DNA from 4 places in the Edwardsiella tarda ATCC 15947 genome. Region 1 is predicted to be linked to each of the others. Evidence: riboswitches for the same ligand, from Rfam matches in the RefSeq annotation. Region 1 holds a riboswitch; each other region holds the start of a gene.
What was found. Region 1 has a riboswitch for thiamine pyrophosphate ahead of thiC (phosphomethylpyrimidine synthase ThiC). Riboswitches for the same ligand answer to the same signal wherever they lie in the genome.

Region 1 (8,059 bases):
GGGCGCCCGTTACGGCGGGCGCCTTAAGAGTTCTCACTCCGACGGGAGCTAATCCGTGAAAGACTTACTGAAGTTTCTGAAAGCGCAAACTAAGACCGAAGAGTTTGACGCGATCAAAATTGCGCTGGCTTCGCCAGACATGATCCGTTCCTGGTCTTTCGGCGAAGTTAAGAAGCCGGAAACCATCAACTACCGTACGTTCAAGCCGGAACGTGACGGTCTTTTCTGCGCCCGTATTTTTGGGCCGGTGAAAGATTACGAGTGCCTGTGCGGTAAGTACAAGCGCTTGAAACACCGTGGCGTCATCTGTGAAAAATGTGGCGTTGAAGTGACCCAGACCAAGGTGCGCCGTGAGCGCATGGGTCACATCGAACTGGCCTCACCGACCGCGCACATCTGGTTCCTGAAGTCCCTGCCGTCCCGTATCGGTCTGTTGCTGGACATGCCGCTGCGTGACATCGAACGCGTACTGTACTTCGAATCTTATGTCGTCGTCGAAGGCGGGATGACCAACCTGGAGCGTCGTCAGATCCTGACCGAAGAGCAGTATCTGGATGCACTGGAAGAGTTCGGTGACGAATTCGACGCCAAGATGGGCGCCGAGGCGATCCAGGCCCTGCTGAAAGGGATGGATCTGGAAGCCGAGTGCGAGCAGCTGCGTGAAGAGCTGGGTGAGACCAACTCCGAGACCAAGCGTAAGAAGCTGACCAAGCGCATCAAGCTGCTGGAAGCGTTCATTCTGTCTGGCAACAAGCCGGAGTGGATGATCCTGACCGTGCTGCCGGTATTGCCGCCGGATCTGCGTCCGCTGGTCCCGCTGGATGGCGGTCGTTTCGCGACCTCCGATCTGAACGATCTGTATCGTCGCGTGATCAACCGTAACAACCGTCTGAAGCGCCTGCTGGATCTGGCTGCGCCGGATATCATCGTACGCAACGAAAAGCGTATGTTGCAGGAAGCGGTCGATGCGCTGTTAGATAACGGCCGTCGCGGTCGCGCCATCACCGGCTCTAACAAGCGTCCGCTGAAGTCTCTGGCCGACATGATCAAAGGTAAGCAGGGTCGTTTCCGTCAGAACCTGCTGGGTAAACGTGTCGACTACTCTGGTCGTTCCGTTATCACCGTCGGTCCGTACCTGCGTCTGCATCAGTGCGGCCTGCCGAAGAAGATGGCATTGGAACTGTTCAAGCCGTTCATCTATGGCAAGCTGGAACTGCGCGGCCTGGCCACCACCATCAAGGCGGCCAAGAAGATGGTCGAGCGCGAAGAGGCGGTGGTATGGGATATCCTCGATGAGGTGATCCGCGAGCACCCGGTCATGCTGAACCGTGCGCCGACCCTGCACCGTCTGGGTATCCAGGCGTTCGAACCGCTGCTGATTGAAGGTAAAGCCATTCAGCTGCACCCGCTGGTGTGTGCGGCCTACAACGCCGACTTCGACGGTGACCAGATGGCAGTACACGTACCGTTGACGCTGGAAGCCCAGCTGGAAGCGCGTGCGTTGATGATGTCTACCAACAACATCCTCTCCCCGGCGAACGGCGATCCGATCATCGTTCCGTCTCAGGACGTGGTGTTGGGTCTGTACTACATGACTCGCGACTGTGTGAACGCCAAAGGCGAAGGCATGGTGCTGAGCGGCCCGAAAGAGGCCGAACGTATCTATCGCGCCGGGCTGGCCTCGCTGCATGCTCGCGTTAAAGTGCGTATCACCCAGTACAGCAAGAATACCGATGGCGAGATGGTGCCGGAAACCGGCCTGATCGACACCACCGTTGGCCGCGCCATCCTGTGGATGATCGTGCCGAAGGGGCTGCCGTTTACCATCGTCAACCAGCCGCTGGGCAAGAAAGCCATCTCTAAGATGCTGAACGCCTGCTACCGTGCGCTGGGTCTGAAGCCGACCGTTATCTTCGCCGACCAGATCATGTACACCGGTTTCGCCTATGCGGCGCGCTCTGGTGCCTCCGTCGGTATCGACGACATGGTGATCCCGGCGAAGAAAGCCGAAATCATCGCCGAAGCCGAAGCCGAAGTGGCCGAGATCCAGGAGCAGTTCCAGTCTGGTCTGGTTACCGCTGGCGAACGTTACAACAAGGTCATCGATATCTGGGCCGCCGCTAACGAGCGTGTGGCGAAGGCGATGATGGAAAACCTGTCTACCGAAACCGTTATCAACCGTAACGGCGAGGAAGAGCGTCAGGTCTCCTTCAACAGCATCTTTATGATGGCCGACTCCGGTGCGCGTGGTTCCGCCGCTCAGATCCGTCAGCTGGCCGGTATGCGTGGTCTGATGGCGAAGCCGGACGGCTCCATCATCGAAACGCCGATCACCGCGAACTTCCGTGAAGGTCTGAACGTACTCCAGTACTTCATCTCTACTCACGGTGCGCGTAAAGGTCTGGCGGATACCGCACTGAAGACCGCGAACTCCGGTTACCTGACTCGTCGTCTGGTCGACGTGGCGCAGGATCTGGTGGTCATCGAAGACGACTGTGGTACCCACAACGGTATCGTCATGACCCCGGTTATCGAGGGCGGCGACGTGAAAGAGCCGCTGCGTGACCGCGTTCTGGGTCGTGTGACGGCGGAAGAAGTCTTGAAGCCGGGTACGGCGGACATCCTGGTGCCGCGTAACACCCTGCTGAACGAAAAATGGTGTGACCTGCTGGAAGAGCACTCTGTCGACAGCGTGAAAGTGCGTTCTGTCGTGAGCTGTGAAACTGACTTCGGCGTGTGTGCTCACTGCTACGGTCGTGACTTGGCCCGTGGCCACCTGGTGAACAAGGGCGAAGCCATCGGTGTTATCGCGGCACAGTCCATCGGTGAACCGGGTACCCAGCTGACCATGCGTACCTTCCACATCGGTGGTGCGGCATCGCGTGCGGCGGCTGAATCTAGCATTCAGGTGAAGAACAAGGGTAGCCTGAAGCTGACCAACGCCAAGTTCGTCGTGAACTCCGACGGTAAGCTGGTGATTACCTCACGTAACACCGAGTTGAAACTGATCGATGAGTTCGGTCGTACCAAGGAAAGCTATAAGGTGCCTTACGGTGCCACGCTGGCCAAGGGCGACGGCGCTGAGGTGAACGGCGGTGAGACCGTTGCTAACTGGGATCCGCATACCATGCCGGTTATCTCTGAAGTTAGCGGTTACATGCGCTTTGCCGACATGATCGACGGCCAGACGGTAACCCGTCAGACCGACGAACTGACCGGTCTCTCCTCTCAGGTGGTTCTGGATTCTGCAGAGCGTACCGGTAGCGGTAAAGATCTGCGTCCTGCGCTGCGTCTCGTCGATGCCAACGGTGACGACGTACTGCTGCCGGGTACCGATATGCCGGCTCAGTACTTCCTGCCGGGTAAGGCCATCGTGCAGCTGGAAGATGGCATCGCCATCAGTGCCGGTGACACCCTGGCGCGTATTCCGCAGGAATCCGGCGGTACCAAGGATATTACCGGTGGTCTGCCGCGCGTTGCCGACCTGTTCGAAGCCCGCCGTCCGAAAGAGCCGGCAATCCTGGCCGAGATCAGCGGTGTGGTTTCCTTCGGTAAAGAGACCAAGGGCAAACGTCGCCTGGTGATCACGCCGTTGGATGGCAGCGATGCTTACGAAGAGATGATTCCGAAGTGGCGTCAGCTCAACGTGTTCGAAGGCGAACGCGTAGAACGTGGCGACGTGATCTCCGATGGTCCAGAGTCTCCGCATGACATTCTGCGTCTGCGTGGCGTGAACGCGGTAACGCGCTACATCGTTAACGAAGTCCAGGACGTATACCGTCTGCAGGGCGTTAAGATTAACGATAAGCACATCGAAGTTATCGTGCGTCAGATGCTGCGTAAGGCGACTATCGCCTCTGCCGGTAGCTCCGACTTCCTGGAAGGCGAGCAGGTGGAAGTGTCCCGCGTCAAGATCGCTAATCGTCAGCTGGAATCTGAAGGTAAGATTGCCGCGACCTATATGCGCGATCTGCTGGGTATCACCAAGGCATCTCTGGCGACCGAGTCCTTCATCTCCGCGGCCTCCTTCCAGGAGACCACCCGCGTGTTGACGGAAGCGGCCGTTGCCGGTAAGCGTGACGAACTGCGTGGCTTGAAAGAGAACGTCATCGTGGGCCGTCTGATCCCGGCGGGTACCGGCTATGCCTACCACCAGGATCGCATGCGCCGTCGTGCTGCCGACTCCTCCGCCGCTCCGCAGGTGAGTGCGGAAGAGGCCAGCGCCAACTTGGCAGAACTGCTGAACGCGGGTCTGCTAGGTGGCAATGACGAATAAGTCATTCGCTTGACCGTATGAAAAAACCGCTCTTTGGAGCGGTTTTTTTTCGTCTGGCGTGCGGCGCATCGGGTGAGCGGTTGCTTCATCACTCTGGACGCCGCGGTCTAGCGCCGTTTAGCGGCGTGGGGTGGTGTCATCGGCCAGATACAGTTCGCCGCCATAGGCACGGAACTGATCGGCCATCTGTGCCATACCCGCTTCCGGTTCTGCCTCCGTCTGCGTCTGGCGCGCGGCATGTTCACGCACCTCCTGCGAGATCTTCATCGAACAGAACTTCGGCCCGCACATCGAACAGAAGTGGGCGAGCTTGCCGGAGGCCTGTGGCAGCGTGGCGTCGTGATAGGCGCGTGCGGTGATGGGGTCGAGCGCCAGATTGAATTGATCCTCCCAGCGGAACTCGAAGCGCGCCTGCGACATGGCGTTGTCGCGGATCTGGGCGCCAGGGTGCCCCTTGGCCAGATCGGCAGCATGGGCGGCGATCTTATAGGTGATCAATCCCTGCTTCACATCCTCTTTGTCCGGCAAGCCGAGATGTTCTTTGGGCGTGACGTAACACAGCATGGCGCAGCCAAACCAGCCGATCAGTGCCGCACCAATGCCGGAGGTGAAGTGGTCATAGCCCGGGGCGATATCGGTAGTGAGTGGCCCTAAGGTATAGAAGGGCGCTTCGTGACAATGGGTGAGCTCCTCCTCCATGTTGCGGCGGATCATCTGCATCGGCACGTGTCCCGGCCCCTCGATCATCACCTGGACATCATACTCCCAGGCGATCTGGGTCAGCTCGCCTAGGGTATGCAGCTCGGCGAACTGGGCCTGATCGTTGGCATCCTGGATCGAACCGGGGCGGAGACCGTCGCCCAATGAGAGCGCAATATCATAGGCGCTACAGATCTCGCAGATCTCGCGGAAATGGCGATAGATGAAGTTCTCCTGATGGTGCGCTAGACACCACTTGGCCATGATGGCTCCCCCGCGCGAGACGATGCCCGTCAGGCGTTGGGCGGTCAGCGGGATATAGCGCAGTAACACGCCGGCGTGCAGGGTGAAGTAGTCTACGCCTTGCTCCGCTTGCTCCAACAGGGTATCGCGCAACAGCGGCCAGTCGAGATCCTCGGCGACACCGTTGACCTTCTCCAACGCCTGATAAATCGGCACGGTGCCGATAGGGACTGGGCTGTTACGTAAGATCCATTCACGCGTCTCGTGAATATAGCGTCCGGTAGAGAGATCCATCACCGTATCGGCACCCCAGCGGGTGGCCCACACCAACTTCTCGACCTCCTCCTCAATCGACGAGGTGACGGAAGAGCTACCGATGTTGGCGTTAACCTTCACCAGGAAATTACGGCCGATGATCATCGGCTCGGATTCGGGATGATTGATATTGGCGGGAATGATGGCTCGCCCGGCGGCAACCTCGGCACGCACAAACTCGGCGGTGATGTTCTCCGGTAGATGGGCGCCGAAGGATTCGCCGGGATGCTGCTGGCGTAATACGCCACTCCGAATGCGTTCACGCCCCATGTTCTCGCGCAGGGCAATAAACTCCATCTCCGGGGTGATGATGCCCTGGCGGGCATAATGCAATTGGCTGACTCGTTTCCCGGGTAACGCGCGACGCGCAGCGGGAGGCTGGGGAAAGCGCAGCGTCTCTAGTGCCAGATCGGCTTGACGTTGGCGGGTGTAATCGGCGCTGCGCCCAGCGAGCACTTCCGTGTCGCCACGCTCTGCGATCCACGCGGCGCGGATGGCCGGTAAGCCTTGGCGTAGATCGAGAGAGGCTTGGGGATCGCCATAGGCGCCCGAAGTGTCGTATACCGCCACCGCCTCATTGTCGCGCCACTGTGGTTGTTCCGGCGTCCCACCGACGAGGGTTGGGCTGAGACTGATCTCACGTAGAGGGACTCGGATATCGGCGCGTGAGCCCTGGAGGTAGATGCGGCGAGAGTTGGGATAGGCTTCGCCGCGGAGGCTAGCGATGAAGCGCTGGGCCTCGGCGCGGCGTTGGCGGCGTGGCGCATCGGGAATGGTTGGAGTCGACATAGCAAATTCCTGCCTCATAAGGCGTGATAGGAGAAAAATTGCTTGTCTGGAGCTCGGATAGGAGTAATGAATAAGAAAAACGTGAAGCCATGGATTGGCTGAACGTGCAGATTACTCTTGTTCCCTTCGTGGGTATTAACCCAATCAGGTTCCGCGGATCCCGAATTAACGGTCTCAGCCTGTGATACCCGGTATCAACTAGGCACTCCGACAAGATGGTGCGGCGAGGGTGGTAACCCTCGCGTGCGGGCAGTGTAAGGAGGGCGTGAGAAAACTGCAAGTATTGTTAATAATGTGTTTAATCATGGTTTGTTCGCAGGGTGGCGCGTAGGCGGAGCGAACGCAGGCACGAGTGGAGTGAAGGAGTCGAGGCGGTGGCAGTCGTACAGCAAATAGGTGAAGCCGATAACGGCTGGTGGGTGGTCAGCGATCAGGGGCGTATCTGGTTGCCGCAGGGTGAGCTACCTTGTGGTAGCGCGGCACGCTGGGGGTTGGTCGGGCAGATGGCCTACCGTATTGGTGAGTGGCAGGGGATGGCGGTATGGCTGGTGCGGCAGCAGCGCAATGGAGAGATGACCACGGTACGCCAGCTGATCGACGCCGATCGCGGTTTATTTCAATTAGCCGGTCGCGGCGTACAGTTGGCGGAGTTTTTCCAGTCCCATCGGTTCTGCGGTTACTGCGGCCAGCCGATGCAGGCGAGTCAGCATGAATGGGCCTGTCTGTGCGCTCACTGCCAACAACGCTATTACCCACAGATTGCTCCCTGTATCATCGTCGCCATTCGTCGGGACGATCATATCCTGCTGGCTCGGCATAATCGCCACCGTAATGGTATCTATACCGTCCTGGCGGGCTTTGTCGAGGTGGGGGAGACGCTGGAGCAGGCCGCCGCGCGTGAGATCATGGAGGAGAGCAATTTACAGATTAGGAATCTGCGTTACGTCGCCTCGCAGCCGTGGCCTTTTCCCCACTCTCTGATGATGGCCTTCTTGGCCGATTATGCCGCGGGCGAGCTACGCCACGACCCCAAAGAGCTACAGGAGGCGGGGTGGTATCGTTACGATCGTCTGCCCCAGTTACCCCCGGCCGGTACGGTGGCGCGACGTCTGATCGAGGACACCGTTGCGCTGTGCCGGGCGCAGCATGAATGAGTCACCCACATGCTACAATGCCATAAAATAATAATAGGAGCCGAAGGATGTCCGAACTGAAGAACGATCGCTATCTGCGTGCGCTGTTGCGCCAGCCGGTCGACATGACCCCGGTATGGATGATGCGCCAGGCTGGGCGTTATCTGCCGGAGTACAATGCCACGCGTGCCCAGGCCGGTGACTTCATCGCCCTGTGTAAGAATGCCGAACTGGCCTGTGAAGTCACCTTACAGCCGTTGCGTCGTTTCCCTCTGGATGCGGCGATCCTGTTTTCGGATATTCTCACGGTGCCGGATGCCATGGGCTTGGGACTCTACTTCGAGGCGGGCGAAGGGCCACGCTTTACGCGGCCGATTACCTGCCGCGCCGACATCGATCGGCTGCCTATTCCCGATCCGGAACAGGAGCTGGGTTATGTGATGGCAGCGGTGCGCACCATCCGGCGTAACCTGCAGGGTGCCGTGCCGTTGATCGGTTTCTCCGGTAGCCCCTGGACGTTAGCGACCTATATGGTCGAGGGCGGTAGTAGTAAGGCCTTCACCAAGATTAAGAAGATGATGTATGCCGATCCGGCGGCCCTACA
Region 2 (8,059 bases), 750 kb from region 1:
AGGAGATGGCGGCCAGCTACGGCTATGATATTTCTCGTCCGGCCCGCTCTGCTCAAGAGGCGATCCAGTGGCTCTATTTCGCCTATTTGGCGGCGGTGAAGTCGCAGAACGGTGGGGCGATGTCACTCGGACGGACTGCAACCTTCCTCGATATCTACCTCGAACGCGATCTGCGTGAAGGGGTGCTAAACGAGGTACAGGCGCAGGAGCTGATTGATCACTTCATCATGAAGATCCGCATGGTGCGCTTCCTGCGTACGCCGGAGTTTGATGCGTTATTCTCGGGCGATCCGATCTGGGCGACGGAGGTGATCGGGGGAATGGGGCTCGATGGCCGCACGCTGGTGAGCCGCACCTCGTACCGCTACTTACACACGTTACATACTATGGGACCCGCGCCTGAGCCGAACCTGACTATCCTCTGGTCGGAGTCGTTACCGCCAGATTTCAAACGTTATGCGGCGCGTCTCTCTATTCAGACCTCGTCGTTGCAGTATGAAAACGACGATCTGATGCGCGCCGACTTCAATAGCGACGACTATGCCATCGCCTGTTGTGTCAGTCCGATGGTGATTGGCAAGCAGATGCAGTTCTTTGGCGCTCGCGCCAACCTGGCCAAGACCCTGTTGTATGCGATCAATGGCGGCGTCGACGAAAAACTGAAGATCCAGGTCGGACCGCAGCGGGCGCCGTTGATGGATGAGGTGCTGGATTATGAGACGGTGATCGCCAGTCTCGATCACTTTATGGATTGGTTGGCGGTACAGTACATCAGTGCGCTGAATCTGATCCATTATATGCACGATAAATACAGCTATGAGGCGGCCTTGATGGCGCTGCATGATCGCGATGTGTATCGCACCATGGCTTGCGGCATCGCTGGCCTGTCAGTGGCGGTAGACTCCCTCTCCGCGATCAAGTACGCCAAGGTGAGACCGATTCGTGATGAGCAGGGGCTGGCTATCGACTTCGCCATTGAAGGTGAGTATCCGCAGTACGGCAATAACGATGATCGCGCGGATCGGATTGCCTGCGAACTGGTGGAGCGTTTCATGAAGAAGATTCAGGCGTTGCCGACCTACCGCCACGCGGTGCCGACGCAGTCGATTCTGACCATTACCTCGAACGTGGTCTATGGGCAGAAGACCGGTAATACCCCCGATGGGCGTCGTGCGGGAATGCCGTTTGCTCCGGGGGCTAACCCGATGCATGGCCGCGATCGCTGCGGGGCCGTGGCTTCATTGACCTCGGTGGCCAAGTTGCCCTTTACCTATGCCAAGGATGGTATCTCTTATACCTTCTCCATCGTCCCGCAGGCCTTGGGCAAGGAGGAGGAGACGCGTAAGACGAATCTGGTGGGACTATTGGATGGCTACTTCCACCATCAGGATGGGGTGGAAGGGGGGCAACATCTCAACGTGAATGTGATGAATCGGGAGATGTTACTGGATGCGATCGCGCATCCAGAGAATTACCCCAATCTGACGATTCGCGTATCGGGTTACGCCGTGCGTTTTAATGCGCTCACGCGAGAGCAGCAGCAGGATGTCATCTCACGTACCTTTACCCGTTGTTTCTAACGCTTGGCGTGGAGGCGGTCGTTGAGTCGTCTATGTCGCGGAGCCGTCCTTCTGGGCGGCCTCATTTTTTCTATTTTCTATGCCTTGGATGCGCGTTGTCGCCGTAAATATCGCTCGTGGTTCAACATGTGCAACGTGATAAGAAACAGGCCGATCAGAAACGGGCATTCATATAACTCTTCAATCAGATCTCGGTAAGGGCTCGCACTGGATAGGAGAGGGTGGGCAAGCGCACGTTGATGCTCGACGGCGTCGGCACCGGCGAAGGCTAACACTACCGCCACCAGACGCCATATGGGGATCGGGTGCAGACGGTAGCGTGCGGCGATGGCACGACGTAACTGAGAGGAGAGTAGCGAGAGTAGCAGTGCGGCGATCAGTAGGGCAGCGATGCCATGAAAGAGTAGCCGTGGCCCATGGGGGAAATAGAACCGCCCCCAACTGATGCTGCGCCCTAACAGGGTGAGCCACCATAGGGTAGCCCAGTACCAGAAGCGGCGGTCACCCGCGTCGAGCCGTTCGCGCCAGCAACGGTAGGGGATAAACAACACGACAAAGGCGAGCCATAGCGCCTGTCCCTGCTCAATATAGTCAATCGATGAGGCTAACCATGCGGGCTCGCCGGATGGCGGCAGCCAGATGGCATAGAGTGTGATCGCGATGATCATAATAAATAGGAATATATCACCGAGTGATATCGTTATTTTCATTATCTACTCTGTTATTTTTATTCGCGGCTTGTTGCGTATTGCGCTGGACGGCTCCTTATCTTGAGATATAACTGGATTGGGCTGGCTTTTCCATATTATTCATTTCGGTTATTTTTATTTTCTGGTTTATTAAAGTGAATGTATTTTATTATTTTCTATATTTTATTTATTTTGTTCTTATAGCTAATAACTTGGCTGTTATGCAGTTACACACACAGGTAAGCAGAATTTAATATGCTGATATTTATTGCTTGACATGGGGTGTTGGTGTTTCCTGACGAGGTTGGCTGGTGGGTGGCCTAGCCATGTCGTTCCGCGTGGTGAGTGAGGTCATTATGACGGCGGCCTGGCTGACAGAATAAATAGACCCTGTCTTTTGATAACAGCCAGTTGCAGACGGAGAGGGGATCGCGACACCGTTATTGTTGCCATCTCCCCGACTCGTTCTCGCGGGGGACTCACCCGATCGTTGGCTTGCCAGATTAAGCGATAGTGGCGCGTGTTGCCGACTCTGAGAGGGGCGCGCCGAGCGTGGCGGGGGGAGACGCCGGCGCGTGATGTCGCGGCGATTATCCTCCCTCGCCGCTTGAGATCGCGCCTGTTAACGCGTAGTTTACCCTGCTTCCCCGCTCGCCGAGCGAGGCGTTATCTTGTCGGAGTGCCCCGTTGGGCTGAGACCGTTGATTCGGGATCCGCAGAACCTGATCAGGCTGATACCTGCGAAGGGAACAAGCGTCTTCGTGTTATCACCTCACGTCAGGTGAAAGCCTCTCTGGCGTTATCCGTCGTCCGACAAGCTGCATTTCCGCCTTAGGGGCGGAGGATGTCATTCGTTCAAGTCCCCGCGCCGACAGGTCTATCTCGCCTTGTCCAGCGCGTGTCGCGCCCATGAATCGGCGTCGATTCCCCCTAGGGGGAGTCCGCCTCGTTTTACGCAAGGAGAATGCCTGATGTATCAGCCTGATTTCCCGCCGGTGCCCTTTCGCTTAGGCGCCTATCCCGTGGTCGACAGCGTCGAGTGGATCGCGCGCCTGCTGGAGGCCGGGGTACGAACCTTACAGTTACGCATCAAGGATCGCGATGACGAACAGTTGGAGGAGGCGGTGAAGGCGGCGATTGAGCTAGGTCGTCGTTATCAAGCCCGGTTATTTATCAACGACTATTGGCGCCTGGCGATCAAGCACCAAGCCTATGGCGTACATCTCGGTCAGGAGGATCTGGCTGCGACGGATCTGGCGGCGATTCGGGCGGCGGGATTACGCCTGGGGGTTTCTACTCATGACGATATGGAGATCGAGGTCGCACTCGCGGCGCGTCCCTCGTATATTGCGTTGGGGCAGGTCTTTCCCACCCAGAGCAAGCAGATGCCTTCGGCGCCGCAAGGGATCGCACAGTTGGCGCGTCACATTCAACGTCTGGGTGATTACCCGACTGTCGCCATCGGGGGGATCACTCTGGCGCGGGTGCCTGCGGTATTGGCGACCGGTGTCGGCAGCGTGGCGGTGATCAGCGCCATTACCCAGGCGGCGGATTGGCGCGAGGCCACGGCACACTTGTTGGCGCTGGCCGGTGCCGGGGGCGAGTGAGCCGCCTAGGCCGATACGACGTCGGCTAACGGCAACGAGGCGTGCCTCATTGGCTTTATGGTGGCGTTAGCTGGGTGGCGTAGGCCTCTCCAGCATCAGGACACGGATTAGGCGGGGCGTTGAGTGGCCCCGCCATGAGGCTTACGCTAACCAGGCTCGCCCTAACCGATCGGCGGCCAGGATCGCGGCGTAGACCTGTGCCGGTGTGACGCTAAAGGGCATGTTATGGATGGTCTCGCCCTTGGCGCAACTGGCTTGCGCCACGGCCATAATCTTCTCGTTCAGTTGCGGTCCATCCTCGATCCCCAACTGTGCGAGGGTGACGGGGAGCCCGACCCGTACACAGAAATCGAGTACCGTCTCGATCTGCTCGCTGTCGCTGTTTTGTAGCACCAACTGGCATAGCGTGCCGAAGGCGACCTTCTCCCCATGGTACATCTTATGGCACTCTTCCAGCACCGTCAGGCCGTTGTGGATCGCGTGAGCCGCGGCGAGCCCGGCGCTTTCAAATCCTAGCCCACTCAAGTAGGTATTGGCCTCGACGATATTATCCACCGCAGGCGTGGCGACGCCCGCCTCGACGGCCAGCTTCGCTTTGAAGCCCTCCTCGAGTAGCGTTTCATAACAGAGGCGAGCCAGCGCTAATGCCGCCCGCGTTGACTCGCCACCCGCCATGCTGATGGCATGGGAGTCGACACAGGCCTGGGCTTCGAAGTAGGTGGAGAGGGCATCCCCCATCCCCGCGACCAGCAGGCGTACCGGCGCCTTGGCGATGATCGCCGTGTCCATTAACACCATATCGGGGTTAGTCGGGTAGATCAGATACTCCTCGAACTCGCCATGCTCGCTATAGATCACCGAGAGTGCGCTGGTCGGTGCGTCCGTCGAGGCGATGGTTGGCACGATCAGTACCGGTACGCCTTGGTAGTAGGCTAAGGCTTTCGCGGTATCCAGTGTCTTGCCGCCACCGATCCCGATCACGCCTTGGCAGCCAAGGCTCTTCAACTCGGCACCCAAGCGATCGATCTCCTTCCGGCAGCATTCACCGGCGAAGCGGGAGAAATGCCCCTCCACCCCGGCCTCGCGCAAGCTGGTGGCTACCGTGTCTCCGGTCAGCCCCATCACGAAATCGTCGGCGATGACAAACTGGCTACTGGCTAAGAGCTTGGCATACTGCCCGATGGACTGTAGCGCGTCGGGTCCCTGAATATACTTGGATGGTGATTGGATGACTTTTAACATCATTACACTCCTGTCAGGAAAGAAAGTCGCGGGGAAGGGGCGCGAGGGCCCCCCTCTCTCTGGTGATTATGCCGTAGCATTCAGCCGGAAGACATGCGCTGGGTTAGGTTATACCGATCGACTAACGATCGTTTGATGAGCGGGGAAGGGCGTGGGGTGATGGAGGTGATGGGGATGGTAACCCTCGATATGTCGCTATTCGCGTGGAGTAGGGGGCATATGGTGAGATGCCGTGTGAACCGGGTGAGGCCCATTTCTTGGTAAACCGGGGTGAGCAGCCGTGGAAGGGGGTATTTATCAAGTCGCCGCATCGTCTAAACGATAGTCATCCCGCTGAGCCACTGGCCTGGTGAGCCGCATTACCGTGTCATATATCGTGCCTGCGTTGGGAGTGAGCTCGGCGTGGGCCTCGCGTAGTCATTAATCTTCCGTGCCATGTGAAATAGAGCGGGAACTTTTTGACGTGCGCTGATGGGCTGTTTGAGGGGATAAACCTGGTCATAATACACGGTATTTATGATGCATCTTTTCTGGTTATACAAAATGAGCGAGTGATAACTGTCTTTACTTTATCAAGGTGCTTAACCCTTTAGGAGTAATTAGCTTGGGCTGTCCTATAAAAATACAGATGACTCGTTTACTCTCTATTTAGATTCACCTCGGAATACTCCTGATTCAGGCTCATTTTTTGTCAGTCAATTTGCCTTGCTGACAATCCCATTTCTATAATCGTCACACTTTTTACCTACCATGGCACTAGGCCATGGATGCATTTTATTGACCTCTGAGAGAAGCGATTCATCATGCAACGCCATTATAAAAATACCGCTATTGTCGCCTTGGTTGCGGCCTGTCTGTTGTTGTCAGGTTGTGGTGCGATGACCACGGCGATTAAAAAACGTAATCTGGAGGTGAAGACCCAGATGAGCGAGACGATTTGGTTGGAGCCTTCCAATCAGAAAACGGTTTATCTCCAGGTCAAGAATACTTCCGATAAGCCTCTGAGCGATCTACAGCCGCGTATCGCGCAAGCGATTCAGGCCAAGGGATATCAACTGGTGAGTGATCCCGACCGCGCCTATTACTGGGTTCAGGCCAACGTGCTACGCGCCGATCGTATGGATCTGCGTGAGGCGCAGGGGCTACTAAATCAAGGCTACCAAGGGGCGGCGATGGGTGCGGCATTGGGCGCTGGGATAACGGCTTATAATACCACCTCGGCAGGGGCGACGTTGGGGGTCGGTTTGGCGGCGGGGCTGATCGGTCTGGCGGCGGATGCGATGATTGAGGACGTCAACTACACCATGGTGACGGACGTACAGATCGCCGAGCGCACTACGGCTAAGGTGAGCACGGACAACGTGGCGGCATTGCGTCAGGGTACCTCTGGCGCGAAGATTCAAACCAGCAGTGTGCAGGGCGGCAATCAGCAACGCTACCAGACTCGTATCGTCTCTAGCGCCAATCAGGTCAACCTGAAGTTTAACCAAGCTGAACCGGTACTCGAAGCGCAACTGGCGAACTCTATTGCCGGTATTCTGTAAGCGTTACTCCTCCTGGTGAGGGGATAACGCAAAGCGCCCCGTCGATGACGGGGCGTGATGTTTTCGCAGAGGGCTCGGTTAGGCGCGCAACTCCATCATATCGATCCATTGTGGCAAGGGGACGATGGCGCCGGGGCGATAGCGGAGCTGCAGCGAACCCAGCAAGTGTGCCAGTTGGCTTTGCACCGCGGGGAGATTTTCTCGTACATGCGGTACCACCAGAATATGCTGTTCGAACCAGCATTGCTGGTTTTCCGCGAAGCCGCGATTAAATTCACGCAGCCACTCTTCGATTATTTTCGGGTTACGCCGTAAGATCTGGCTTACCTGCTCACGGGTTTCGCTGACTGGGAATACCAAGGTGCGCATAAGATTGAGGGCATCATCGCGATCCACCACCCTCAGCACGATGGCCGATGCGGCATCGCTACCCTGTTGGCTATTTATCTCGGGGGCTGCTAGCGTTGCGGACTGAACCATGGGAACTCTCCTTGAGAATATGAAGATACTGGTCTGATGACGCCATGCGTCATTGGTCTGCTAACAAGATTAGCGCATCCTTTATGGGGTTACCTCTCGCCATATCACATTGATGTCATGGCGTATCCGGTCAGCGATGTTGCCAGCGTGGCGAGTTATTTCTGAGAGTCGTTTTCCGCATCACTATCATTATGGTGATAGTGGTCTTATTATGCTGTATTTATAGGGAAAACTCCGCCGCTAGAAATATATGGCTTAGGCGCCAACCAAGCTTATTCACCGTGGCGTGTCGATAATAAATCCAATTGGAAATTATTCATTTTTTGAACGCAATCCATTGCCTAAGCTTGGCGACATCGCGCTGTTTGATATATGCACGGGTGAGCGTGGTGAAAATTATCAATTTGATTAGATTTCTACTAATTTATATTATAAATAAAGGCTAATCTTAAAAAAAGATTAGCAAGGGTTAACTTTGCGCGGCCTTCTTAGCTATTGCCATCCCAGGACGATAACGATAATTCCACCGACTGATTGCGATAGCCCGGTGGATAAGATGAGTCACGCTTTAATTGGTAGACTGCGATGGGTGACGATCTGGGGCGTAACAAGCCGTGTGGGGCGAGTGACACCGCCGGGTGTCGTAAGCACCGCTTGCCGCCGCTGACCTGATTTTCCGCGGGATCTGCCGGGTAAGTCCGGGGAGGGTTTTTGCATCGATAACGTTGTTCTACGATAGATCCGTACGGATAACTTCACGTGTTTTGCTGTCAACGGCCAGTACAGCTTTCGCCCGATACGACGGCGTTCCTTAGTGTGTTTTTTGATTCTCCATTCATCTTCGCCGCAGACCTTCAATCCGGTGGAATCCATCATCCGATGCGCTACTTCACCCAGGATGGGCGTTTTAAAGCAGA
Region 3 (8,059 bases), 470 kb from region 1:
GCCGGTTGTGGCGCGAGGGTCACGCGGCGTGGCCCATCCGCTGTCGCCAGCCAGAGGGTGATGCTGACGCCTTGCGGCGTATCGCGCCAATGACGGGTAAGGATAAAACCAGGTTGGGCGCTGTTCACACGGCGGACTCCTCGGAGCGGCGGCATTGCCGCCGAGATAGGTTAATTCTGCCGGGGTGTCAGCGGGCTGTCCAATGGCGATGGCACCAATCGTGTTAGGCGGATGCCGAGCAGCCGAGCAAGCTGGCCGCAGGAACACTCCCCGCCAGTAACGCGGCGGTAGTGCCATCGTAGGCGATATGACCTTCATCGACGATCAGCGCGCGTGGGGCGATACGCTGTGCATCGTCCAGATTGTGCGAGACCATTAATAGTGTCAGACGCTGCTGTGCACAGACCTGTTCCAGTAGGGTGAGCATCTCCGCCCGCAGAGCCGGATCGAGGGCGGAGAAGGGTTCATCCAGCAGCAGGATCGGCTGATGACGTAGCAGGCAGCGCGCCAGGGCGGCGCGCTGGCGTTGTCCGCCGGAGAGTTGTCCGGGCAGGCGCGTCAGGTAGGTGCTGATGCCGACCTGTTCGGCGATGAGGGCTAGCTGGCGCTGTTGCTCGGCGCTCAGTCGCAGGCCGGGATCCAATCCCAACCCCAGATTCTGGGCGATGGTCAGATGGGCAAACAGGTTATGGTCCTGAAACAGCATCGACACCGGGCGGCTGGCGGGGGGCGTTTGGCGGCAGTCGCGCCCATTGAGATCGAGCGCGCCGCTGTGTGGCGTCAGGAAGCCAGCGATCAGGCTCAGCAGGGTACTTTTCCCTGCCCCACTGGGCCCGAGGATGGCGATACGCTCGCCGGCGGCGGCGTGCAGTGTAAAGCGCAACGTCTGTTGTTGGTATTGGTAGGTCAGATCATCCAGGCGGATCATGGCGATGTTCTCCCTGCGGGTAGGCGTTCCAGCAGGCTAAAGAGGAGTAGACAGACCGATAACAGCAGCAGGGCGGTAACGGCGCCGTCGGCACTGCGGTAAGCACCGAGCTGTTGATACAGGTAGAAGGGTAGGGTGCGGAACTGTTCATTGCCAAACAGCGCGACGACACCAAAGTCACCCAGCGATAGGACGCAAGCGAAGGCCAGCGCTTGTGCTAACGGACGGCGTAGGGCGCGTAACTCGATCCAGCGTAGGCGGTTGAGCCCCGTGATGCGCAGTGACAGGCACAGCGTATCATAGCGCTCGGCCAGATCGCGCATCGGATACTCCAGCACCTTCATGGCATAGGGGATCGCCATCAACGCATTGGTCGCCATCACCAGTAACGCCGGGGAGTCAGGCAAGCCGATGCTGGCGTTGAGTAACAGGAAGAAACCGGTAGCCAACACGATGCCGGGCATCGCCAGGATCAGCATGCCGCATAGCTCCATACCCTGCGCCCGCCAGCGTAATCCGCGCAAGGTGAGCTCACGACTACTCCACAGCAGCATCATGGTCAGGGTCACCGCCAGCACGCCGGCGCCCAAGGCGATATACAGCGACGTCCATAGCGCTTGCCACAGCGCTGGTTGGTGCAAGACGCTAGCGAATGCCTGATTCACGCCATCGGTGATCACCGCCAGTAGCGGCGGCAGCAACAGCAACAGGGCGAGGCCGATGGTCAGTACATCCGTGAACCTCTGCCAGCCCGAGTCGCGTCCATCGCGCCAGACTAAGCGTTGACTGTGGCCGACGGGCAGGGCGCCGGATAGACGCTGGCTCAATAGGACTAACCCGAGGCAACAACTCAACTGTAACAGCGCCAACTGAGCGGCTCGCGCCGGGTCGTAGTCATAGCTTAACGCCTGATAGATGGCGAGCTCGATGGTGGTAGCCTGAGGGCCGCCGCCGAGGGAGAGAACCGTGGCGAAGCTGGAGAAGCAGAGCATGAAGATCAGCGCCCCAGCCGGGGGGAGTTGGCGGCGTAGATAGGGCCACTCGACCCAGCGTAGGATCTGCCAGGAGGACATGCCGAGTTGGGCCGCTAGCTGGCGTTGCTCGGCGGGTATGGCCTCCTGAGCCTGAAGCAGCAGGCGGGTCGCCAGCGGTAAGTTGAAGAAGACATGCGCCAACAGGATGCCCGTGAGCCCGTACGGGCTGAAGGTGTAGTCGAGGCCTAGCGCGTGACAGATCCGAGCCAACCAACCTTGGTGCCCATAGACGCTCAGTAACCCAAACACCGCCACCAACACCGGCAGCACCAACGTCATGGCGCACAGCCGTAGCAACAGGGTGCGGCCGGGGAAGCGGCGGCGAAACAAGGCGCGGGAAAGCGCAATGGCCGGTAGCAGCGACAGTAGCATCGAGAGCGCGGCCTGCCAGAAGCTGAAGCGCACCACATGCCACAGATAGGCATCGTGCCACAGCGAGCGGGCATGGCTGGCCGGTGCGCTGTGCCATAAGGCGCCGAAGGCCAACAGCGCCACCGCTAATAGCAGCGTGGCGGCCACCATCCCTGGCCATAGCCAGGCGGCGATCAGCGGCTTAGGGCGTTTTGCCATGCGCGGATCCACTCGGCTCGGTGTTGGGCAACCTCAGCGGGCGTAAAGCTGAGCGCTGTCTGCGGCTTGGGCAAGTCCGCGAAGGCGGGGGGCAGCGGTACCGCCGTCACCGGGTACATCCAGTTGCCCGTTGGAATGGCTTCCTGGAAGGCCTGCGTGGTGATGAACTGCATAAATTGATGCGCTAGCGCCGGTTGGGCGCTATGTTTCAGCATGCCAGCCACTTCGACCTGGAGATAGTTCCCCTCGGCGAATGGCGCGGCCGCGTAGCGATCGGTGTGCTCCTCAATGATGTGGTAGGCCGGCGAGGTGGTATAGCTCAGCACCATATCCGCCTCTCCCTTCAGGAATAGGCCGTAGGCCTCGCTCCAGCCTTTGGTGACGGTGACGGTCTTCTGCGCTAGCTTCTGCCAGGCGGCGGGGGCCTGATCGCCATACACCTTCTGCATCCATAGCAGTAGGCCCAATCCCGGGGTACTGGTACGAGGATCCTGATAGATGACGCGCCACTTCTCTGGCCCTTCGACCAGTTGTTTCAGGCTGGTGGGCGGGGTCTTCACCTTCTGGCGATCGTAGACGAAGGCAAAGTAGCCGTAGTCGTAGGGGACGAAGGTCGTATCGTGCCAGCCGCCCGGTACCGTCAGTGCTCGGGTATCGACCTGGCTGGGGACGAACAGTCCACTTTGTTGAGCGGAGGTTAACAGGTTGTTATCTAAGCCGAGCACCACATCCGCCGGGCTTTTCTTCCCCTCCATGCGCAGGCGATTGAGGATGGCGACCCCATCCGCCAGTGGCACCAGTTTCAGCTCGCATTGGCAGGATTGTTCGAAGGCTTGCTTGATCTTTGGCCCAGGCCCCCAATCGGCAGCGAATGAGTCGTAGGTATAGACGGTGAGGACGGGTTTATCGGCGGCGTGCGCCAGCAATGGCGCGGCTAATAGGGCCAACAGTGGCCAGATTTTGTTTAACACTTTGCACTCCCTTAATGGTGGTGGCAAAGGTCTTTGAGCAGCAGCAGGCTCTCTCAAATCCCTCCGCCGGTATTAACCGGATCAGGTTCGACGGGTATGCTCTCAGCCCGCATCGATAGCGGGCACCCCGTTGAGACAGGCGCTTATTGTAAAGAGCAGGTGCGGGTTTAGAAAGCCGTTTGTTAATCCTCGGGAGACGGGGGATGCTCCGGCGGGGCGAACCAGGCAGATTTAAAGTCGAACCAGCCTAAGGTATTCATGCGTACGCCGCGCATGCTGTGCTGGCCGTGCAATTTGAGCCAGTGGTGGAATAGGGGGTGAAGCAGATGGCGTTGGATTAATTGTTGGCTCCACTCGGCCATCGCGAGACGTTGCTCCCGCCAACGGCGGGCCTCTTGGGCCAGATCCAGCCCGCTACAGTGGGCGAGCAGCGGCATCTCGTACAGCATGGCGAAGATGGAGAACTCTAGCGGTAGGTAGAAGTTGGCGCTGCCCAGCCACAGATCGCTACAGGCCTCACCCTGGTGCCAGCGCTCATAATCGATTTCCTGCATTTCCAGCGTGACGCCATGGGCGCCCAGCAGCGGTTGTAGTGCCTGATAGATGGCGTGAAACTCGGAGTGATCGCGATAGACGGTGACGCGCAGATGCGTCAGTTGTGGCGGCTTGGGGGCGATAGCGAGCATCTTGTTGTGGTGCCAGCGTGGCAACAGGCCGTAGGCGGGGGACCAATAGCGCTGATGCAGAGGGCTGGCGTTATTGAGCAAGGCGATGGGACTGATGGTCTGGCACAGCCAGGCGCGTACCGCGGGATCGCGTAGCTGCGCGCTGCGCTGGTCGAACAGCATAAAGTAGCAGCCCTCCTCCAGGCGGCTCTCTAACTCGTCACCGCCACCGCCTTCGGCCTGGAGTTGTACCCCGGCATGTACCAATTCCTCGGAGATCTCAGGCAATACCCAGATGTTGACTTCATCGATCAATGCTCGGTAGCCGAAATAGGCGTCGAAGGCGCGGATCTTTAACTGATACGGCGTGTTACGAACTACCTGATAGGGGCCCGTACCACTCGGCAGGCGGGCGAAGTCCGCCATCTGCTGCCACTCCTGTGGCAGGATCATCGCGGGCACGCTGCCGAGTAACCAGGGTAACCAGGCGTCCGCCTCGTGCAGATGGATATCGATCACGTGGGGCGTAGGCGTGTCGATGCGGGCAATGTGGCGAAACAACGGGAGTGGGCGTAGGCGTTCCAAGGAGGCGATGACATCTGCCATGGTGAGCTCTCGCCCGTGATGAAAATGAATCGCCGGGCGTAGGTAGAAGCGCCAGTGACATGGGGTGAGTGCCTGCCAATGGTGGGCCAGATCGGATTCGAGTTCCCCATTTTCCTCATTTATACGCGTCAGGCCGCTGAAGATCTGGCGCGCCAGATGGGTCTCCGAACGGCGTAGCGGCGAGGCGGGTAACAGCCCGAGGAGAGGACGATAGTAGAGGATACGTAGGATATGGCGCCCCTGGCGAAAACTGCGTCCCAGTTGAGCCAGCAGCATCTGGCGCGCACTGTCACGGTCGCCGACCAACTGCACTAATTGCTCGAAGTGGTCCTGTTCCATCAACTCCTCGGCACGCAGTTGCTGCATCTCTAGGGCACTACGTTGGAAGCTAAGATGGGACTGTTTACCGCGACCACTGGCGGCCTGCCAGTGTAACCAACCCTGTTGTTGCATCGTATTGAGCAGGGTACGGACATGGCGACGCGAGCAATTAAGCGCCTCAGCCAGCTGTGCCAGGGTGGTGTGACAACTCTGCCCCTGACAGTGTTGCCACAGACGAATGAATTGGTGTTGCAGCCGGGGTGTCGACATAAATGAGGATCTCTTCGCTAAAAGTCATCCATTTTTCTTTCCTCATATTACGCAGATAATGGCAACAGATGAAAGAGGGTATCTCTCCGACATCGAAGAGTGTTTCTGAGTAAAGGTGCTTTTCACCGGCCGGCGATCGTTGATCGTCGGCATTTTTCTGTTCGGGGCGAGCGGTTGGCAGATAAAAATGTGCCGTACTTCATATGCCCTTCTCCTGCCTGCGCTTTTTTCATCGTCGCCATCGTGAACGCTGCTATGCTAACGCGACACTCGCCCGATAGCTGGATAGGTTGCGGCCGGGCGTGTCCATCGAATCGACAATAAAAAAGTATAAGGATGGCATCGCATGGAAAAAATGGAGCGACTCACGCCGTTAAAACCGTTACCTGCATTGATCGCGTTAGTTATCGGCTTGACGATCTGGTTTATTATTCCCGCCCCCACAGGGGTGAGCCCAAATGCCTGGCAGCTGTTGGCCCTCTTCGTCGGCACCATCGCCGCCATTATCGGTAAGGCGTTGCCCATCGGCGCCGTTTCGGTAGTGGCCATCGCCTTAGTGGCGCTGACCGGGGTCACCAATCCCGGCAAGCCTGCGGCGGCGTTGAATGATGCGCTGAGCGGTTTTTCCAATTCGTTGATCTGGCTTATCGGTATTTCGATCATGGTGTCACAGAGCCTGAACAAGACCGGGTTGGGCGAGCGCATCGGTTATTGGTTCATCGCGCTGTGTGGCAAGCGGACACTCGGCATCGCCTATGGTCTGGCATTGGCGGAGACGTCGTTGGCGCCGGTGACCCCGAGTAATACCGCTCGTGGCGGCGGCATTATTCATCCTATCATGCGTTCCATCGCCGACAGCTTTGACTCGCATCCACGCCCTGGATCGACAGAGAAGATCGGCCGTTATCTCTCTTTGGTTAACTACAACATTAACCCGATCACCTCGGCGATGTTTATCACTGCTACGGCACCCAATCCATTGATTGTCAATCTCATCGCTAAAGGAACGGGCCATGAGTTTGAGTTATCGTGGGGCGCCTGGGCATTGGCAGCATTACTGCCTGCGCTGCTATCGCTGCTGCTGATGCCGCTGGTGGTCTACTGGCTCTATCCACCGCAGATCCGTCATACCCCCGATGCGCCGGGCTTCGCACGAGAACGTCTCCGGGCGTTGGGGCCGATCTCCTTGGCGGAGAAGATCACCCTGGCAGTATTTATCCTGTTGTTGGTGCTCTGGGCCGATATTCCCGCTTGGCTGTTAGGTGCAGGCTGGTCGGTCAACGCCACCACCGCCGCTTTCATTGGCCTGGCTATTCTGCTGTGTAGCGGGGTGCTCAGCTGGGATGACTTGTTGAAGTGTAAAGGTGCCTGGGACACGGTGGTGTGGTTTGCCGCGTTGGTGATGATGGCGACGTTCCTCGGCAAACTCGGCTTGATAGCCTGGCTTTCGCAGAGTGTCAGCCTGTTGATCGATGGCCTGGGGATGCATTGGGTCGGCGCGATGGTGTTGTTGACCTTGGTCTATGTGTACGCGCACTACTTCTTTGCGAGTACCACGGCGCACATTACCGCCATGTTTGCCGCCTTCTTCGCCGCCGGTTTAGCGTTGGGGGTACCGCCGGCACTGTTCGCCTTGGTCCTGGCGTTCTCTTCATCGTTGATGATGTCGCTGACGCATTACGCTACCGGTACCGCACCGATCATCTTTGGATCTGGCTATGTCACGCTAGGCGAATGGTGGAAGACCGGTTTCATTCTCAGCGTGGTGAACCTGACGCTGTGGCTGAGCGTCGGTAGCCTATGGTGGCATTGGCTGGGCTACTGGTAATCGAGCTGGCTATCGAGGGGGGTGCTGAACGCGGTATGAGCACGGCGGGTCGGGTTTCCGGCCCGCCGTGTGCTTAACGCAAGAAGGTGGGACGGCGTGCCTCATAGGCGGCGATGTCCGCCTCATGTTGCAAGGTCAGGCCGATGCTGTCCAACCCACGCATCAGGCAATGGCGCCGGAACGGATCGAGATGGAAGGGATAGCGTTGTTCTCCTGCCTGCAGTGTCTGCTGTTCTAGGTCGACGCTGAAGGCGATGCCCGGCGCGGCGTTGACCAGGGCGAACAGCGTGTCGATTTGCGCCTCGCTGAGGGTAATCGGGAGCAGTTGGCTGTTTAAGGCGTTGCTATAGAAGATGTCGGCAAAACTGGGGGCGATGATCACCCGAAAGCCGTAGTCACTCAGCGCCCAGGGGGCGTGTTCGCGTGAGGAGCCACAGCCAAAGTTTTCTCGTGTTAGCAAGATGCTGCCTTGGCGGTAGGCGGCCTGGTTAAGGACGAAGTCGGGATGCGGGCGTTCGCCTGCGTCGTCGAGGAAGCGCCAGTCATGGAACAGATGGCGGCCAAATCCGCTACGCGTCACCTTCTGCAGAAACTGCTTGGGAATGATGGCATCGGTATCGACATTGGCGGCATCCAGGGGCACCACGATGCCGGTGTGGCGAATGAATTCAGTCATGGTTCCCCTCCTGGAACTGGCGGATATCGGCGAAGTGGCCACAGATGGCGGCGGCGGCGGCCATGGCTGGGCTGACCAAGTGGGTGCGCCCACCACGGCCTTGACGCCCCTCGAAATTACGATTGCTGGTTGAGGCGCAGCGCTCTCCCGCGCCTAAGCGGTCGTTGTTCATAGCCAGGCACATGGAACA
Region 4 (8,059 bases), 900 kb from region 1:
ACGCCACAAGGGAACATCCAATTCACCTTGGACGAGCTGCGCGATAAGCATAACCAACCCAGTGAGGTTGCGCCCGGCAACGGCCACACGGTCTATATTCCATTACCCGCCGAGATCGACCTGGCGTATGCCCTATTGATGCGTAATCTACAGGGTGCCAGCACGCGTAATCCACACGCGCAATAAAATAGAGTTAACGCCGGAATAATTCCGGCTTTTTCCTATTTTTTTAGCAATACCCGATATTGATCACACTAAACCCGGCGCGTGCCGGTTATTATTGCCGCATAAGAAGCAATAACGAATAGCAATACTAGGAACCACCTCCTTGCCGGCCCAATCTCCCTTGGGCTGGTTTTCTTTTTTGTATTAAATATCTTATACCCTCACAGCATAATAATAACATGCTGTTTCTCAATGCCTTTTCAACAAGAGTATCATCTCACCCCTAATTACTCCGTTATTAGCCAGAGTGGCCAATATATTTAGTCATCCGGTTGATAAGTTATTTTATTAATTTATTGGTCAAAACAACCTGATTATTACGAATAATAGAAATAATCTGGAATAACTGAATCCGTTCAGCTAAAAATTCTCATGATATATGCTCATCAGAGGCCGCATTCCGCCTTCGGCAATCAATGAGACAGCAAGAGACTCATCCGAGCCCCTGCGGCTGATATCCCCTGATAGCCTCTCCCCAGCCATATTCTCTGCCTCCTCACGCCGATGGCACCGAGGCGCCAGGCATGCTGGCCAGCAGCAGATCCAACAAACTGCGAAACTCGGAGTTACGTAACGAAGACTTATTGTAGGTGAGATAGAGCGGCGACGTGGGGAGCGAGAACGTCGTCTCGACCACGCGCAGATTGAATAACGCCCCATAACGCCGCGCCACCTCTCGGGGCAACAACGTCAACAGATCGCTGTGACTGACGGTCTCTAGAATCGAGATAAAGGAGTCGGAACGCAATACGACGCGAGTCGCCGGCAGGGAGTCGCAGCAGACATCGCTATGATTCGCTCGTTGCAACAGGGCCATCCGCTCACTGGCGAGTTGGCTTTCGCTACAGCACTGCGCCATCCGGGGATGCTGATCGCGACAGACCAGCACCAGCGGTTGAGATGCCAGGGGGTGGCACTGCACCGCATGCGCACTCACCGCCGCAGGGCTGAAGACCACATCGACCTTGCGGAAGGTGAGCAGACTCTCGGCAATGGTGTCAGGGTTGGCATCACCATAGCTACTATAGTGCAATAGCTCATACCCCGCCCCGAGAGGTTCAAGGGCGGCGAGGGTGGCCGGCAACAGTTGTAATGCCAGGCAACACGGAGCAAAAATCACAAACTTACGCCGCTGCTTGGCCGAGAGGGTCGCATTCAGGGTATGATCGATCAAGGATAACCCCCGGGCTATCTGCTCATGTAAACACACCCCCAACGCCGTCGGCGAGATCCCCTTCCCCTCCCGCACAAACAGGGGATCGTCGAAGTGTTGCCGTAGCTTTTGCAGCGATTGACTCACCGCCGAAGGCGTCGTCCCCAATGCGGCGGCGGCACGGCTGACGCTGGTATAAAGAAAGACCATCTCAAAGACGGTCAATAGATTGAGGTCGAATCCTTTAAGATGTAATAGACCTCCGTGATTATAATACTCCCGAGCCATTTCATATCCTTATGTTTTTACACCATTTTTATTCGCAAAACCAGTTTGGACAGATTATACATTCACGCTAATAACTCAATATGTCATCAGCCATTAACGGGAGACGATCGCACGAATTCCCTATGCCACGATGAGCGCTAGGACGGTGCTGCGTGCTGAAGGTCTCGGCGGAGGGAGAGTACGGTCGAAGAACAGAGAGGGGATTAACACGTTAAAAGATAATGATGACAGCGCATCCTATACCAGCGTGGGGCTCGACACGATGAGCCGAGCCCCCTTAGCAGGCGATAATTACTTACCCTGTGCCAACAGGAACTTCACCACGTCGGCATATTCGCTACGGTACCCCTCGACGCTGGTTGCCTGCATCCCATCGTTTTTGATCTGGTACTTACCGGCGACAAAGAAGGAGGGGGTGCCACGCACGCCAAACTCCTTCACGGCGTTCTCCTGACGGGCGGTGAGCGACTTCACCACGAAGCTGTTCTGTGCGGCATCATACTCCGCCGCCGGGACACCGGCAGCGACGAACACCTGGCGAATATCGGCTGGTGAGTTGATGCTACGCGTCACCTGCACCGCATCAAACAGGGGCTTCTCAACCTTATCCACCACCCCTAACGCCTGTGCCACAGACCAGGCTTCGGTCAATGCCGCACCCTGTGGGCCAAGAAAGCTCACGTGGTATTTCACCACCTTCTCGCCTTGCGGCAGCACGGCATCTACCGCCTCGCCGATACGGTAAACGTTGGCGAATTGGTTACATGGCGGGCAATAGAAGGAGAAGAATTCGACCACAGGCGGCGCGCCCGGCACGGCCTTTTGCATGTCGGTATACTGCTTACCGGCCTGATATTCTGCGGCCTGAGCGGCGACGGAGCACAGTGCCAATAGGCCGACGGCGGCCTGGAAGAGTGTCTTTTTCATCATCAAATACCGTATCAAGTCAACTGATTGCGCAGATTAGCATCCTCGCCTGTCCCATCGCGCTCGGATTTACGATTAATTACACCGGATTACAGCGAGACATCGCTACACACTCACCGATAAACTTACGCTCATTGCCAATCAGGCTGCCCCTCTACCTGATGCATTAATAGTGCTTGTATCGTCTTATCCGGCTTGCCCAGCCACTGAAAACGCGCATAGCGCGACGGATGCAACATCGCGGCCTCGCTGTCCGGTAACATCACCCGCAGCCCCCACGCATGCCGACGATCGGCACTAAACACGACAAATAACTGCTGATTTCCGCAGTTATGCGGCTGACAGACACTCCCTACCAGGTAATCCTTCCCCTGCCAGGATAACGTCTGCGGCGGCGCCGAGGTCCCCTGCCCGCTGCGCACCCACGCCGGCAGGCCCTGTTCACCCTGCACCGTCTGACGCCAGACCGACTGGTAGTCCGTTTGCGCCATCACCTGCGCAAGCGAGGGCGCCATCGCCTCATCGGCCTGCGCCGGAACCCCGTACAACATCATCAGAGAGAAACAGGCACCACAAATAATTTTCACCATAATGCGAAACACCTCATTCAGAAAGGGAAAGGTATATTATTCCCTGCTTTTATCGCGCCGTCACTGGGCGAAAAAGTTGATCTAACTCAGAAAAGTACCATGAGAGCGGCCGTATAGCCGGCCTTTCAGGTAAGCTGACGCGCATACGATTCTCTGGGTAACCACACGATGAGCGACATGATCCCTTCCCCCTCACTCGCTCCCCTTGAGCGGGAGTGCTACAGCGCCGCCGATGCCGAACGGCTCGATGATCTGACCTGCGCGGCCATTCGTCAACGGCTCGCCTTTTTAGGCGACACGGCAACGCCCCAGGAGAGCTACCTGACCGGCTGGATGGGCGCGAATCCCTTGGTGATCATTCGCAACTACCAGGATAAACGCGGTACCTCCAGCGGCTTTCTGCTTTCTATCGGCGATGAATACCGCTTCAGCGTACAGACTATCACCCCACGCATCCCCAAACTGTTGCTCTGGGCCACCCTACGCACCAAGCCGAAAACCTTGCCACTGGTCGCACTGCAAAACCTGACCGCCGGCGATCGGCGTCTACTCCCCTACCGTAGCCTGCGCGACGACACGCTACGTAACAAGATGAACGACTGGTGGGCGGAGATCAACGACTACCTGGGCATCGCCTGCTGGCAGCAACGACAGGGTTATCCGCAGTGGCAAGCGTTGGCGGAGACGCTCAGCATCGCGCGCATCGATGCGGTGCAATCGTGGATCCAGCGTGATGGCCAACCCTTGGAGCAAGATGGCGACTATGCCGGACGCCGGTATGGCGATCTGTTTATCGCCAGTCGTGCGGCCAGCGAAGCAACCCCGTGGCCCTCGCTCCTGTTAACCGAGCACTCGGCCTCCGCACCGATCAGTTACCTGATCGGCTGGCTAGCGGATGAACAGGGACAGCCTCAACTGGCGCTGGCGCTACGCCCGCGTCCCGAGCAGCCCTTCTTCACCCTGAACCGCTTCGACGCCGCCCATCTCCAGCGCCTGAACGCCCTCATGACACACGTCTGGCGCTTGGCCATGCCGACGCCACCGCAGGCATAACCACGGGCGGCTCGGTGTATGGGGTAGAAAACGTATCAGCCGCGTGTTGACTCGACAGCGCAGCCAGCCGAGCTGAGTCCGCCACACACCGCCGGTAGCGTATTGCGCGCTACCGGCACCCCCTGCCTGCCAGGCGCGGGCCAGCGGGTGACGCGCCGCCTTCCCTTTACCACCAACGATAGAAGTGATGTACCGGCCCGATCCCCTGGCCGACCTGTAGCGAGTCGGCCGCCATCAAGGCGCCCTGCAGATACGCCTTCGCCGCCGTGACGGTGGCACACCAATCCGCATGGCGTGGACGCAATGCCGCCAACGCCGCCGACAGCGTACAGCCGGTGCCGTGGGTATGGCGTGTCGCCACCCTCGGGGCGCTAAAACGCTCGGCGATCCCCTCGCGCGTCAGTAACCAATCGGGACTTTCCACGCCCTGCAAATGCCCGCCCTTCATCAATACGGCCGGACAGCCTAACGCCAACAGGGCTTCGCCTTGGGCGCACATCTCCCGTTCATCACGCGCCACGGCGCACTCCAGCAGTGCGGCGGCCTCTGGCAAGTTGGGCGTGATCAAGGAGACCTGCGGTAACAACTGCTGCCGAATCGCGCTGACGGCCTGCGGCGCCAATAATGCATCACCGCTTTTGGCCACCATTACCGTATCCAGCACCACGTAAGGCAGCGGATAACGCACCAACGCCTCGGCGACACAGGTCACAATATCCGCACTGGCCAACATGCCTATCTTGGCGCTATCGATGCGGACATCGCTCAGCACCGAGTCCAACTGCGCCGCGACAAAGTCGGCGGCGATGGGGTAGAGCGACTGCACCCCGCGGGTATTTTGTGCCACCAATGCGGTGATCACACTGGTCGCGTAGGCCCCTAACGCCGAGAAAGCCTTCAAATCGGCCTGGATCCCGGCGCCGCCGCTGGGATCGGTCCCGGCGATGGTCAACGCGTTAATCCGCACGGCAGCATCGGTTATCGGTGACATCATCAGGCGACCTCCCCGCGTAACTGTTCCGGTTGTAGGCCATACAACGCATCCAGGAAGTGCGGCGTAAAGCTACCGGGGCCACGCGCCTCGCGCGCCGCCTGACGCCCGGCCACGCCCATCACCCGGCAGGCGCTGGCGACGGCCGTCAGACGATCCGCCTGCACGGCGAAGGCCGCCACCACGGCCGACAGCGCACAGCCGGTACCGACGACCCGAGTCATCACGGCATCACCACCCGCGATCTGATAGCTACGCACGCCATCGGTCACATAGTCATACTGCCCGGTCACCGCGACGATAGCGCCGCTCTGCTCGGCCAGCGCCTGTGCCGCCGGCAGGGCCGCCAGGGCGTCATCCTGGCTATCTACGCCGCGTCCACTAGAGGGCTGACCAGCCAACGCCAAGATCTCCGAGGCATTGCCCCGGATCGCCGCCGGGCGCAAACGCAACAGTTGACGGGCGAAGTCGCTACGGTAGGTCAAGACGCCGACCGCCACCGGATCCAGTACCCAGGGCGTGCCGGCCTGGTTCGCCGAGGCGATCGCCGCTAGCATGCTCTCCGCCCGCGCGTCATACAGGGTCCCGATGTTGATCAGCAACGCATCGGCCAAGGCGGCGAACTGGCGCGCCTCATCGGCCTGCACCACCATCGCCGGGGCGGCGCCCAGCGCCAGCAATACGTTGGCGGTGAAGCTTTGTACCACTTCGTTGGTCAGGCAATGTACCAGCGGGGCTCGCTGGCGCAGGGTGAGTAACGCCTGCGCGCACAGCGCATCAGGCAAAGGGGCAGGTTGTACAAACATCGTGTGTCTCCCAACCGGCGCGAAGAAGGCGGCGCGGTCAGGCACCGAGACTTCCCTACGCTGGTATGATCCAGATCAGGTAATACGGGTAAAATCTCAGCCCACGCATGCGTCGGCACCCCGAGTCATTAAAAATCAATATATTATATTTTAACTACACATAAATCTTCAGCAGGATAATACCCGGGTGCGCCATTGTAAATGCGCTTCTCGTGCTCTACGCCGCTCCGAGCGCGGGGCGTCGAGCCACGCGGGATCCCGCTGACGTCAAGGTCAGGCCAATGCTGAGGCAAGTCACGTACGCTAGCGGCGGGGCGGGCCAGATCCCGCCCCCTTAGCCGCCCGCTGCGCGTAAGGGGACGAGGCCGATGTTACCGCTCGCGGGCAAGGCGAGCGGAAGCTTAAGATTGAGCCGCCAAGACGCGTCGGTAAGTGATATAACCACCGGTCAGGTTGCGGGCGCGGAAACCATGCTGCACCAGCAGGCGATAGGCGACGTGACCGCGCAGCCCAGACTGGCAGCCGATCAGGATCTCTTTATCTCGCGGGAGCTCATCCAGACGCGCGCGCAATTCATCCAGCGGGATATGCCGCGCCTGTGGATAGGTGCCAAACGTCGCCAACTCCTCATCGCTGCGGATATCCAGCAGGCACTGACGAGCGGGATCGCGCTGCTCCAGATCGGCGACATGGCAGATGGCGGTATCGCCGCACAGCACGTTGTTCGCCAGCATACCCGCTTGATTCACCAGATCGCGCGCGCTGTTATAAGGCGGCGCATAACACAGCTCCAGATGCTCCAGATCGGCCACCGTCAACCCGGCACGCTGCGCGACGGAAAGCACATCGATACGCTTGTCGACCCCCTCCTTGCCCACGGCCTGCGCGCCGAGGATCGCCCCATTGCGTGGATCGAAAATCAACTTCAGCGAGATGGGTGTCGCGTGGGGATAGTAACCGGCATGGCTCGGCCCATGCACAAATACGGTCTCATAGGGACGCTGCTGCCGCCGCAACAACTTCTCGCTCAATCCTACGCTGGCGACGGTCAGATCGAAGATCTGACACACCGAGGCCGCCTGACTCCCACGGTAGTGGCTAGCACGCCCCAGCATGGCGTCGGCGGCGATCCGCCCCTGACGATTAGCGGGTCCAGCCAACGGCACCAACGGCGGCAATGCCGCGTCGAAGGGAGGCGCCTCGACGGCGTCGCCCACCGCATAGATATCGGGCGCCGAGGTACGCATGCCACTGTCGACGCGGATGCCGCCGCTGGCGCCCAATGCCAGGCCGGCGGCTTGGGCCAGGCGACTCTCCGGTCGTACCCCGATGGCCATGATCACCATGCCGCTGACCAGCTCGCTGCCCTCGCTCAGGGTCAGATGCAACCCCGCCTCACACGGCATGATCGCCTGCAACGCGGTCTGTAGACGCAGATCGACAGCGTTGGCGCGCAGCGTCTCATGCAACGGCACCGCCATCTCCCCATCCACCGGCATCATCACCTGCGTCCCCATCTCCAACAACGTCACCGCCAGACCGCGCCGACGTAACGCCTCGGTCACCTCCAAGCCAATAAAGCCACCACCGACCACCGTGGCATGTTTTACCGTATGGCTGGCGATGTGGGCCAGGATGGCATCCATATCATCGATGCTGCGTAGCGCGAATACCCCCGGACTCTCGATACCGGGCAAGGGAGGCAGCAGCGGCGCGGCGCCGGTGCTCAACAAGAGACGATCGTAAGATTCGCGGTAAACTTGCCCGCTGGTCAGATCGCGGACCTCGATGCATTTCCCCTGCACATCAATCGCCAGCACCTCGTGACGTACCCGCACATCCAGATTGAAGCGCTGACGGAAGTCCTCTGGCGTCTTCAACAGCAGACTGGCACGCTGCGGGATCACGCCGCCGATATGATAAGGCAGGCCACAATTGGCGAAGGAGACGTAGCGTCCGCGCTCCAAGACAATGATCTCCGCCTCTTCCGCTAATCGTCTCGCCCTCACCGCCGCCGATGCCCCAC

Region 2: it holds a riboswitch for thiamine pyrophosphate, as region 1 does, so the genes downstream of both, thiE (thiamine phosphate synthase) here and thiC (phosphomethylpyrimidine synthase ThiC) in region 1, are expected to answer to the same signal.
Region 3: it holds a riboswitch for thiamine pyrophosphate, as region 1 does, so the genes downstream of both, thiB (thiamine ABC transporter substrate binding subunit) here and thiC (phosphomethylpyrimidine synthase ThiC) in region 1, are expected to answer to the same signal.
Region 4: it holds a riboswitch for thiamine pyrophosphate, as region 1 does, so the genes downstream of both, thiM (hydroxyethylthiazole kinase) here and thiC (phosphomethylpyrimidine synthase ThiC) in region 1, are expected to answer to the same signal.

What each region holds. Positions count from the first base shown of each region.
Region 1 covers NZ_CP084506.1:3,371,086-3,379,144, reverse strand. The annotation lists gene rpoC (DNA-directed RNA polymerase subunit beta') at 56-4,276, shown strand; gene thiC (phosphomethylpyrimidine synthase ThiC) at 4,394-6,322, opposite strand; TPP riboswitch at 6,427-6,542, opposite strand; gene nudC (NAD(+) diphosphatase) at 6,697-7,476, shown strand; gene hemE (uroporphyrinogen decarboxylase) at 7,524-8,059, shown strand, end outside.
Region 2 covers NZ_CP084506.1:2,622,195-2,630,253, reverse strand. The annotation lists gene pflB (formate C-acetyltransferase) at 1-1,580, shown strand, start outside; gene DCL27_RS12190 (hypothetical protein) at 1,658-2,290, opposite strand; TPP riboswitch at 2,935-3,035, shown strand; gene thiE (thiamine phosphate synthase) at 3,241-3,876, shown strand; gene DCL27_RS12180 (glycerol dehydrogenase) at 4,018-5,118, opposite strand; partial or broken gene DCL27_RS17725 (mannose-6-phosphate isomerase) at 5,346-5,471, shown strand; gene traT (complement resistance protein TraT) at 5,922-6,662, shown strand; gene DCL27_RS12170 (hypothetical protein) at 6,741-7,142, opposite strand; partial or broken gene DCL27_RS12165 (transposase) at 7,704-8,059, opposite strand, start outside.
Region 3 covers NZ_CP084506.1:2,902,551-2,910,609, reverse strand. The annotation lists gene DCL27_RS13510 (DNA polymerase II) at 1-128, opposite strand, end outside; gene thiQ (thiamine ABC transporter ATP-binding protein ThiQ) at 224-928, opposite strand; gene thiP (thiamine/thiamine pyrophosphate ABC transporter permease ThiP) at 925-2,532, opposite strand; gene thiB (thiamine ABC transporter substrate binding subunit) at 2,508-3,503, opposite strand; TPP riboswitch at 3,544-3,643, opposite strand; gene sgrR (HTH-type transcriptional regulator SgrR) at 3,686-5,365, opposite strand; gene DCL27_RS13485 (DASS family sodium-coupled anion symporter) at 5,721-7,193, shown strand; gene leuD (3-isopropylmalate dehydratase small subunit) at 7,267-7,869, opposite strand; gene leuC (3-isopropylmalate dehydratase large subunit) at 7,862-8,059, opposite strand, start outside.
Region 4 covers NZ_CP084506.1:2,475,159-2,483,217, forward strand. The annotation lists gene trhP (prephenate-dependent tRNA uridine(34) hydroxylase TrhP) at 1-186, shown strand, start outside; gene DCL27_RS11510 (LysR family transcriptional regulator) at 722-1,666, opposite strand; gene DCL27_RS11515 (DsbA family protein) at 1,958-2,596, opposite strand; gene DCL27_RS11520 (inhibitor of vertebrate lysozyme family protein) at 2,725-3,183, opposite strand; gene DCL27_RS11525 (hypothetical protein) at 3,352-4,236, shown strand; gene thiD (bifunctional hydroxymethylpyrimidine kinase/phosphomethylpyrimidine kinase) at 4,403-5,230, opposite strand; gene thiM (hydroxyethylthiazole kinase) at 5,230-6,033, opposite strand; TPP riboswitch at 6,069-6,166, opposite strand; gene DCL27_RS11540 (FAD-dependent oxidoreductase) at 6,435-8,059, opposite strand, start outside.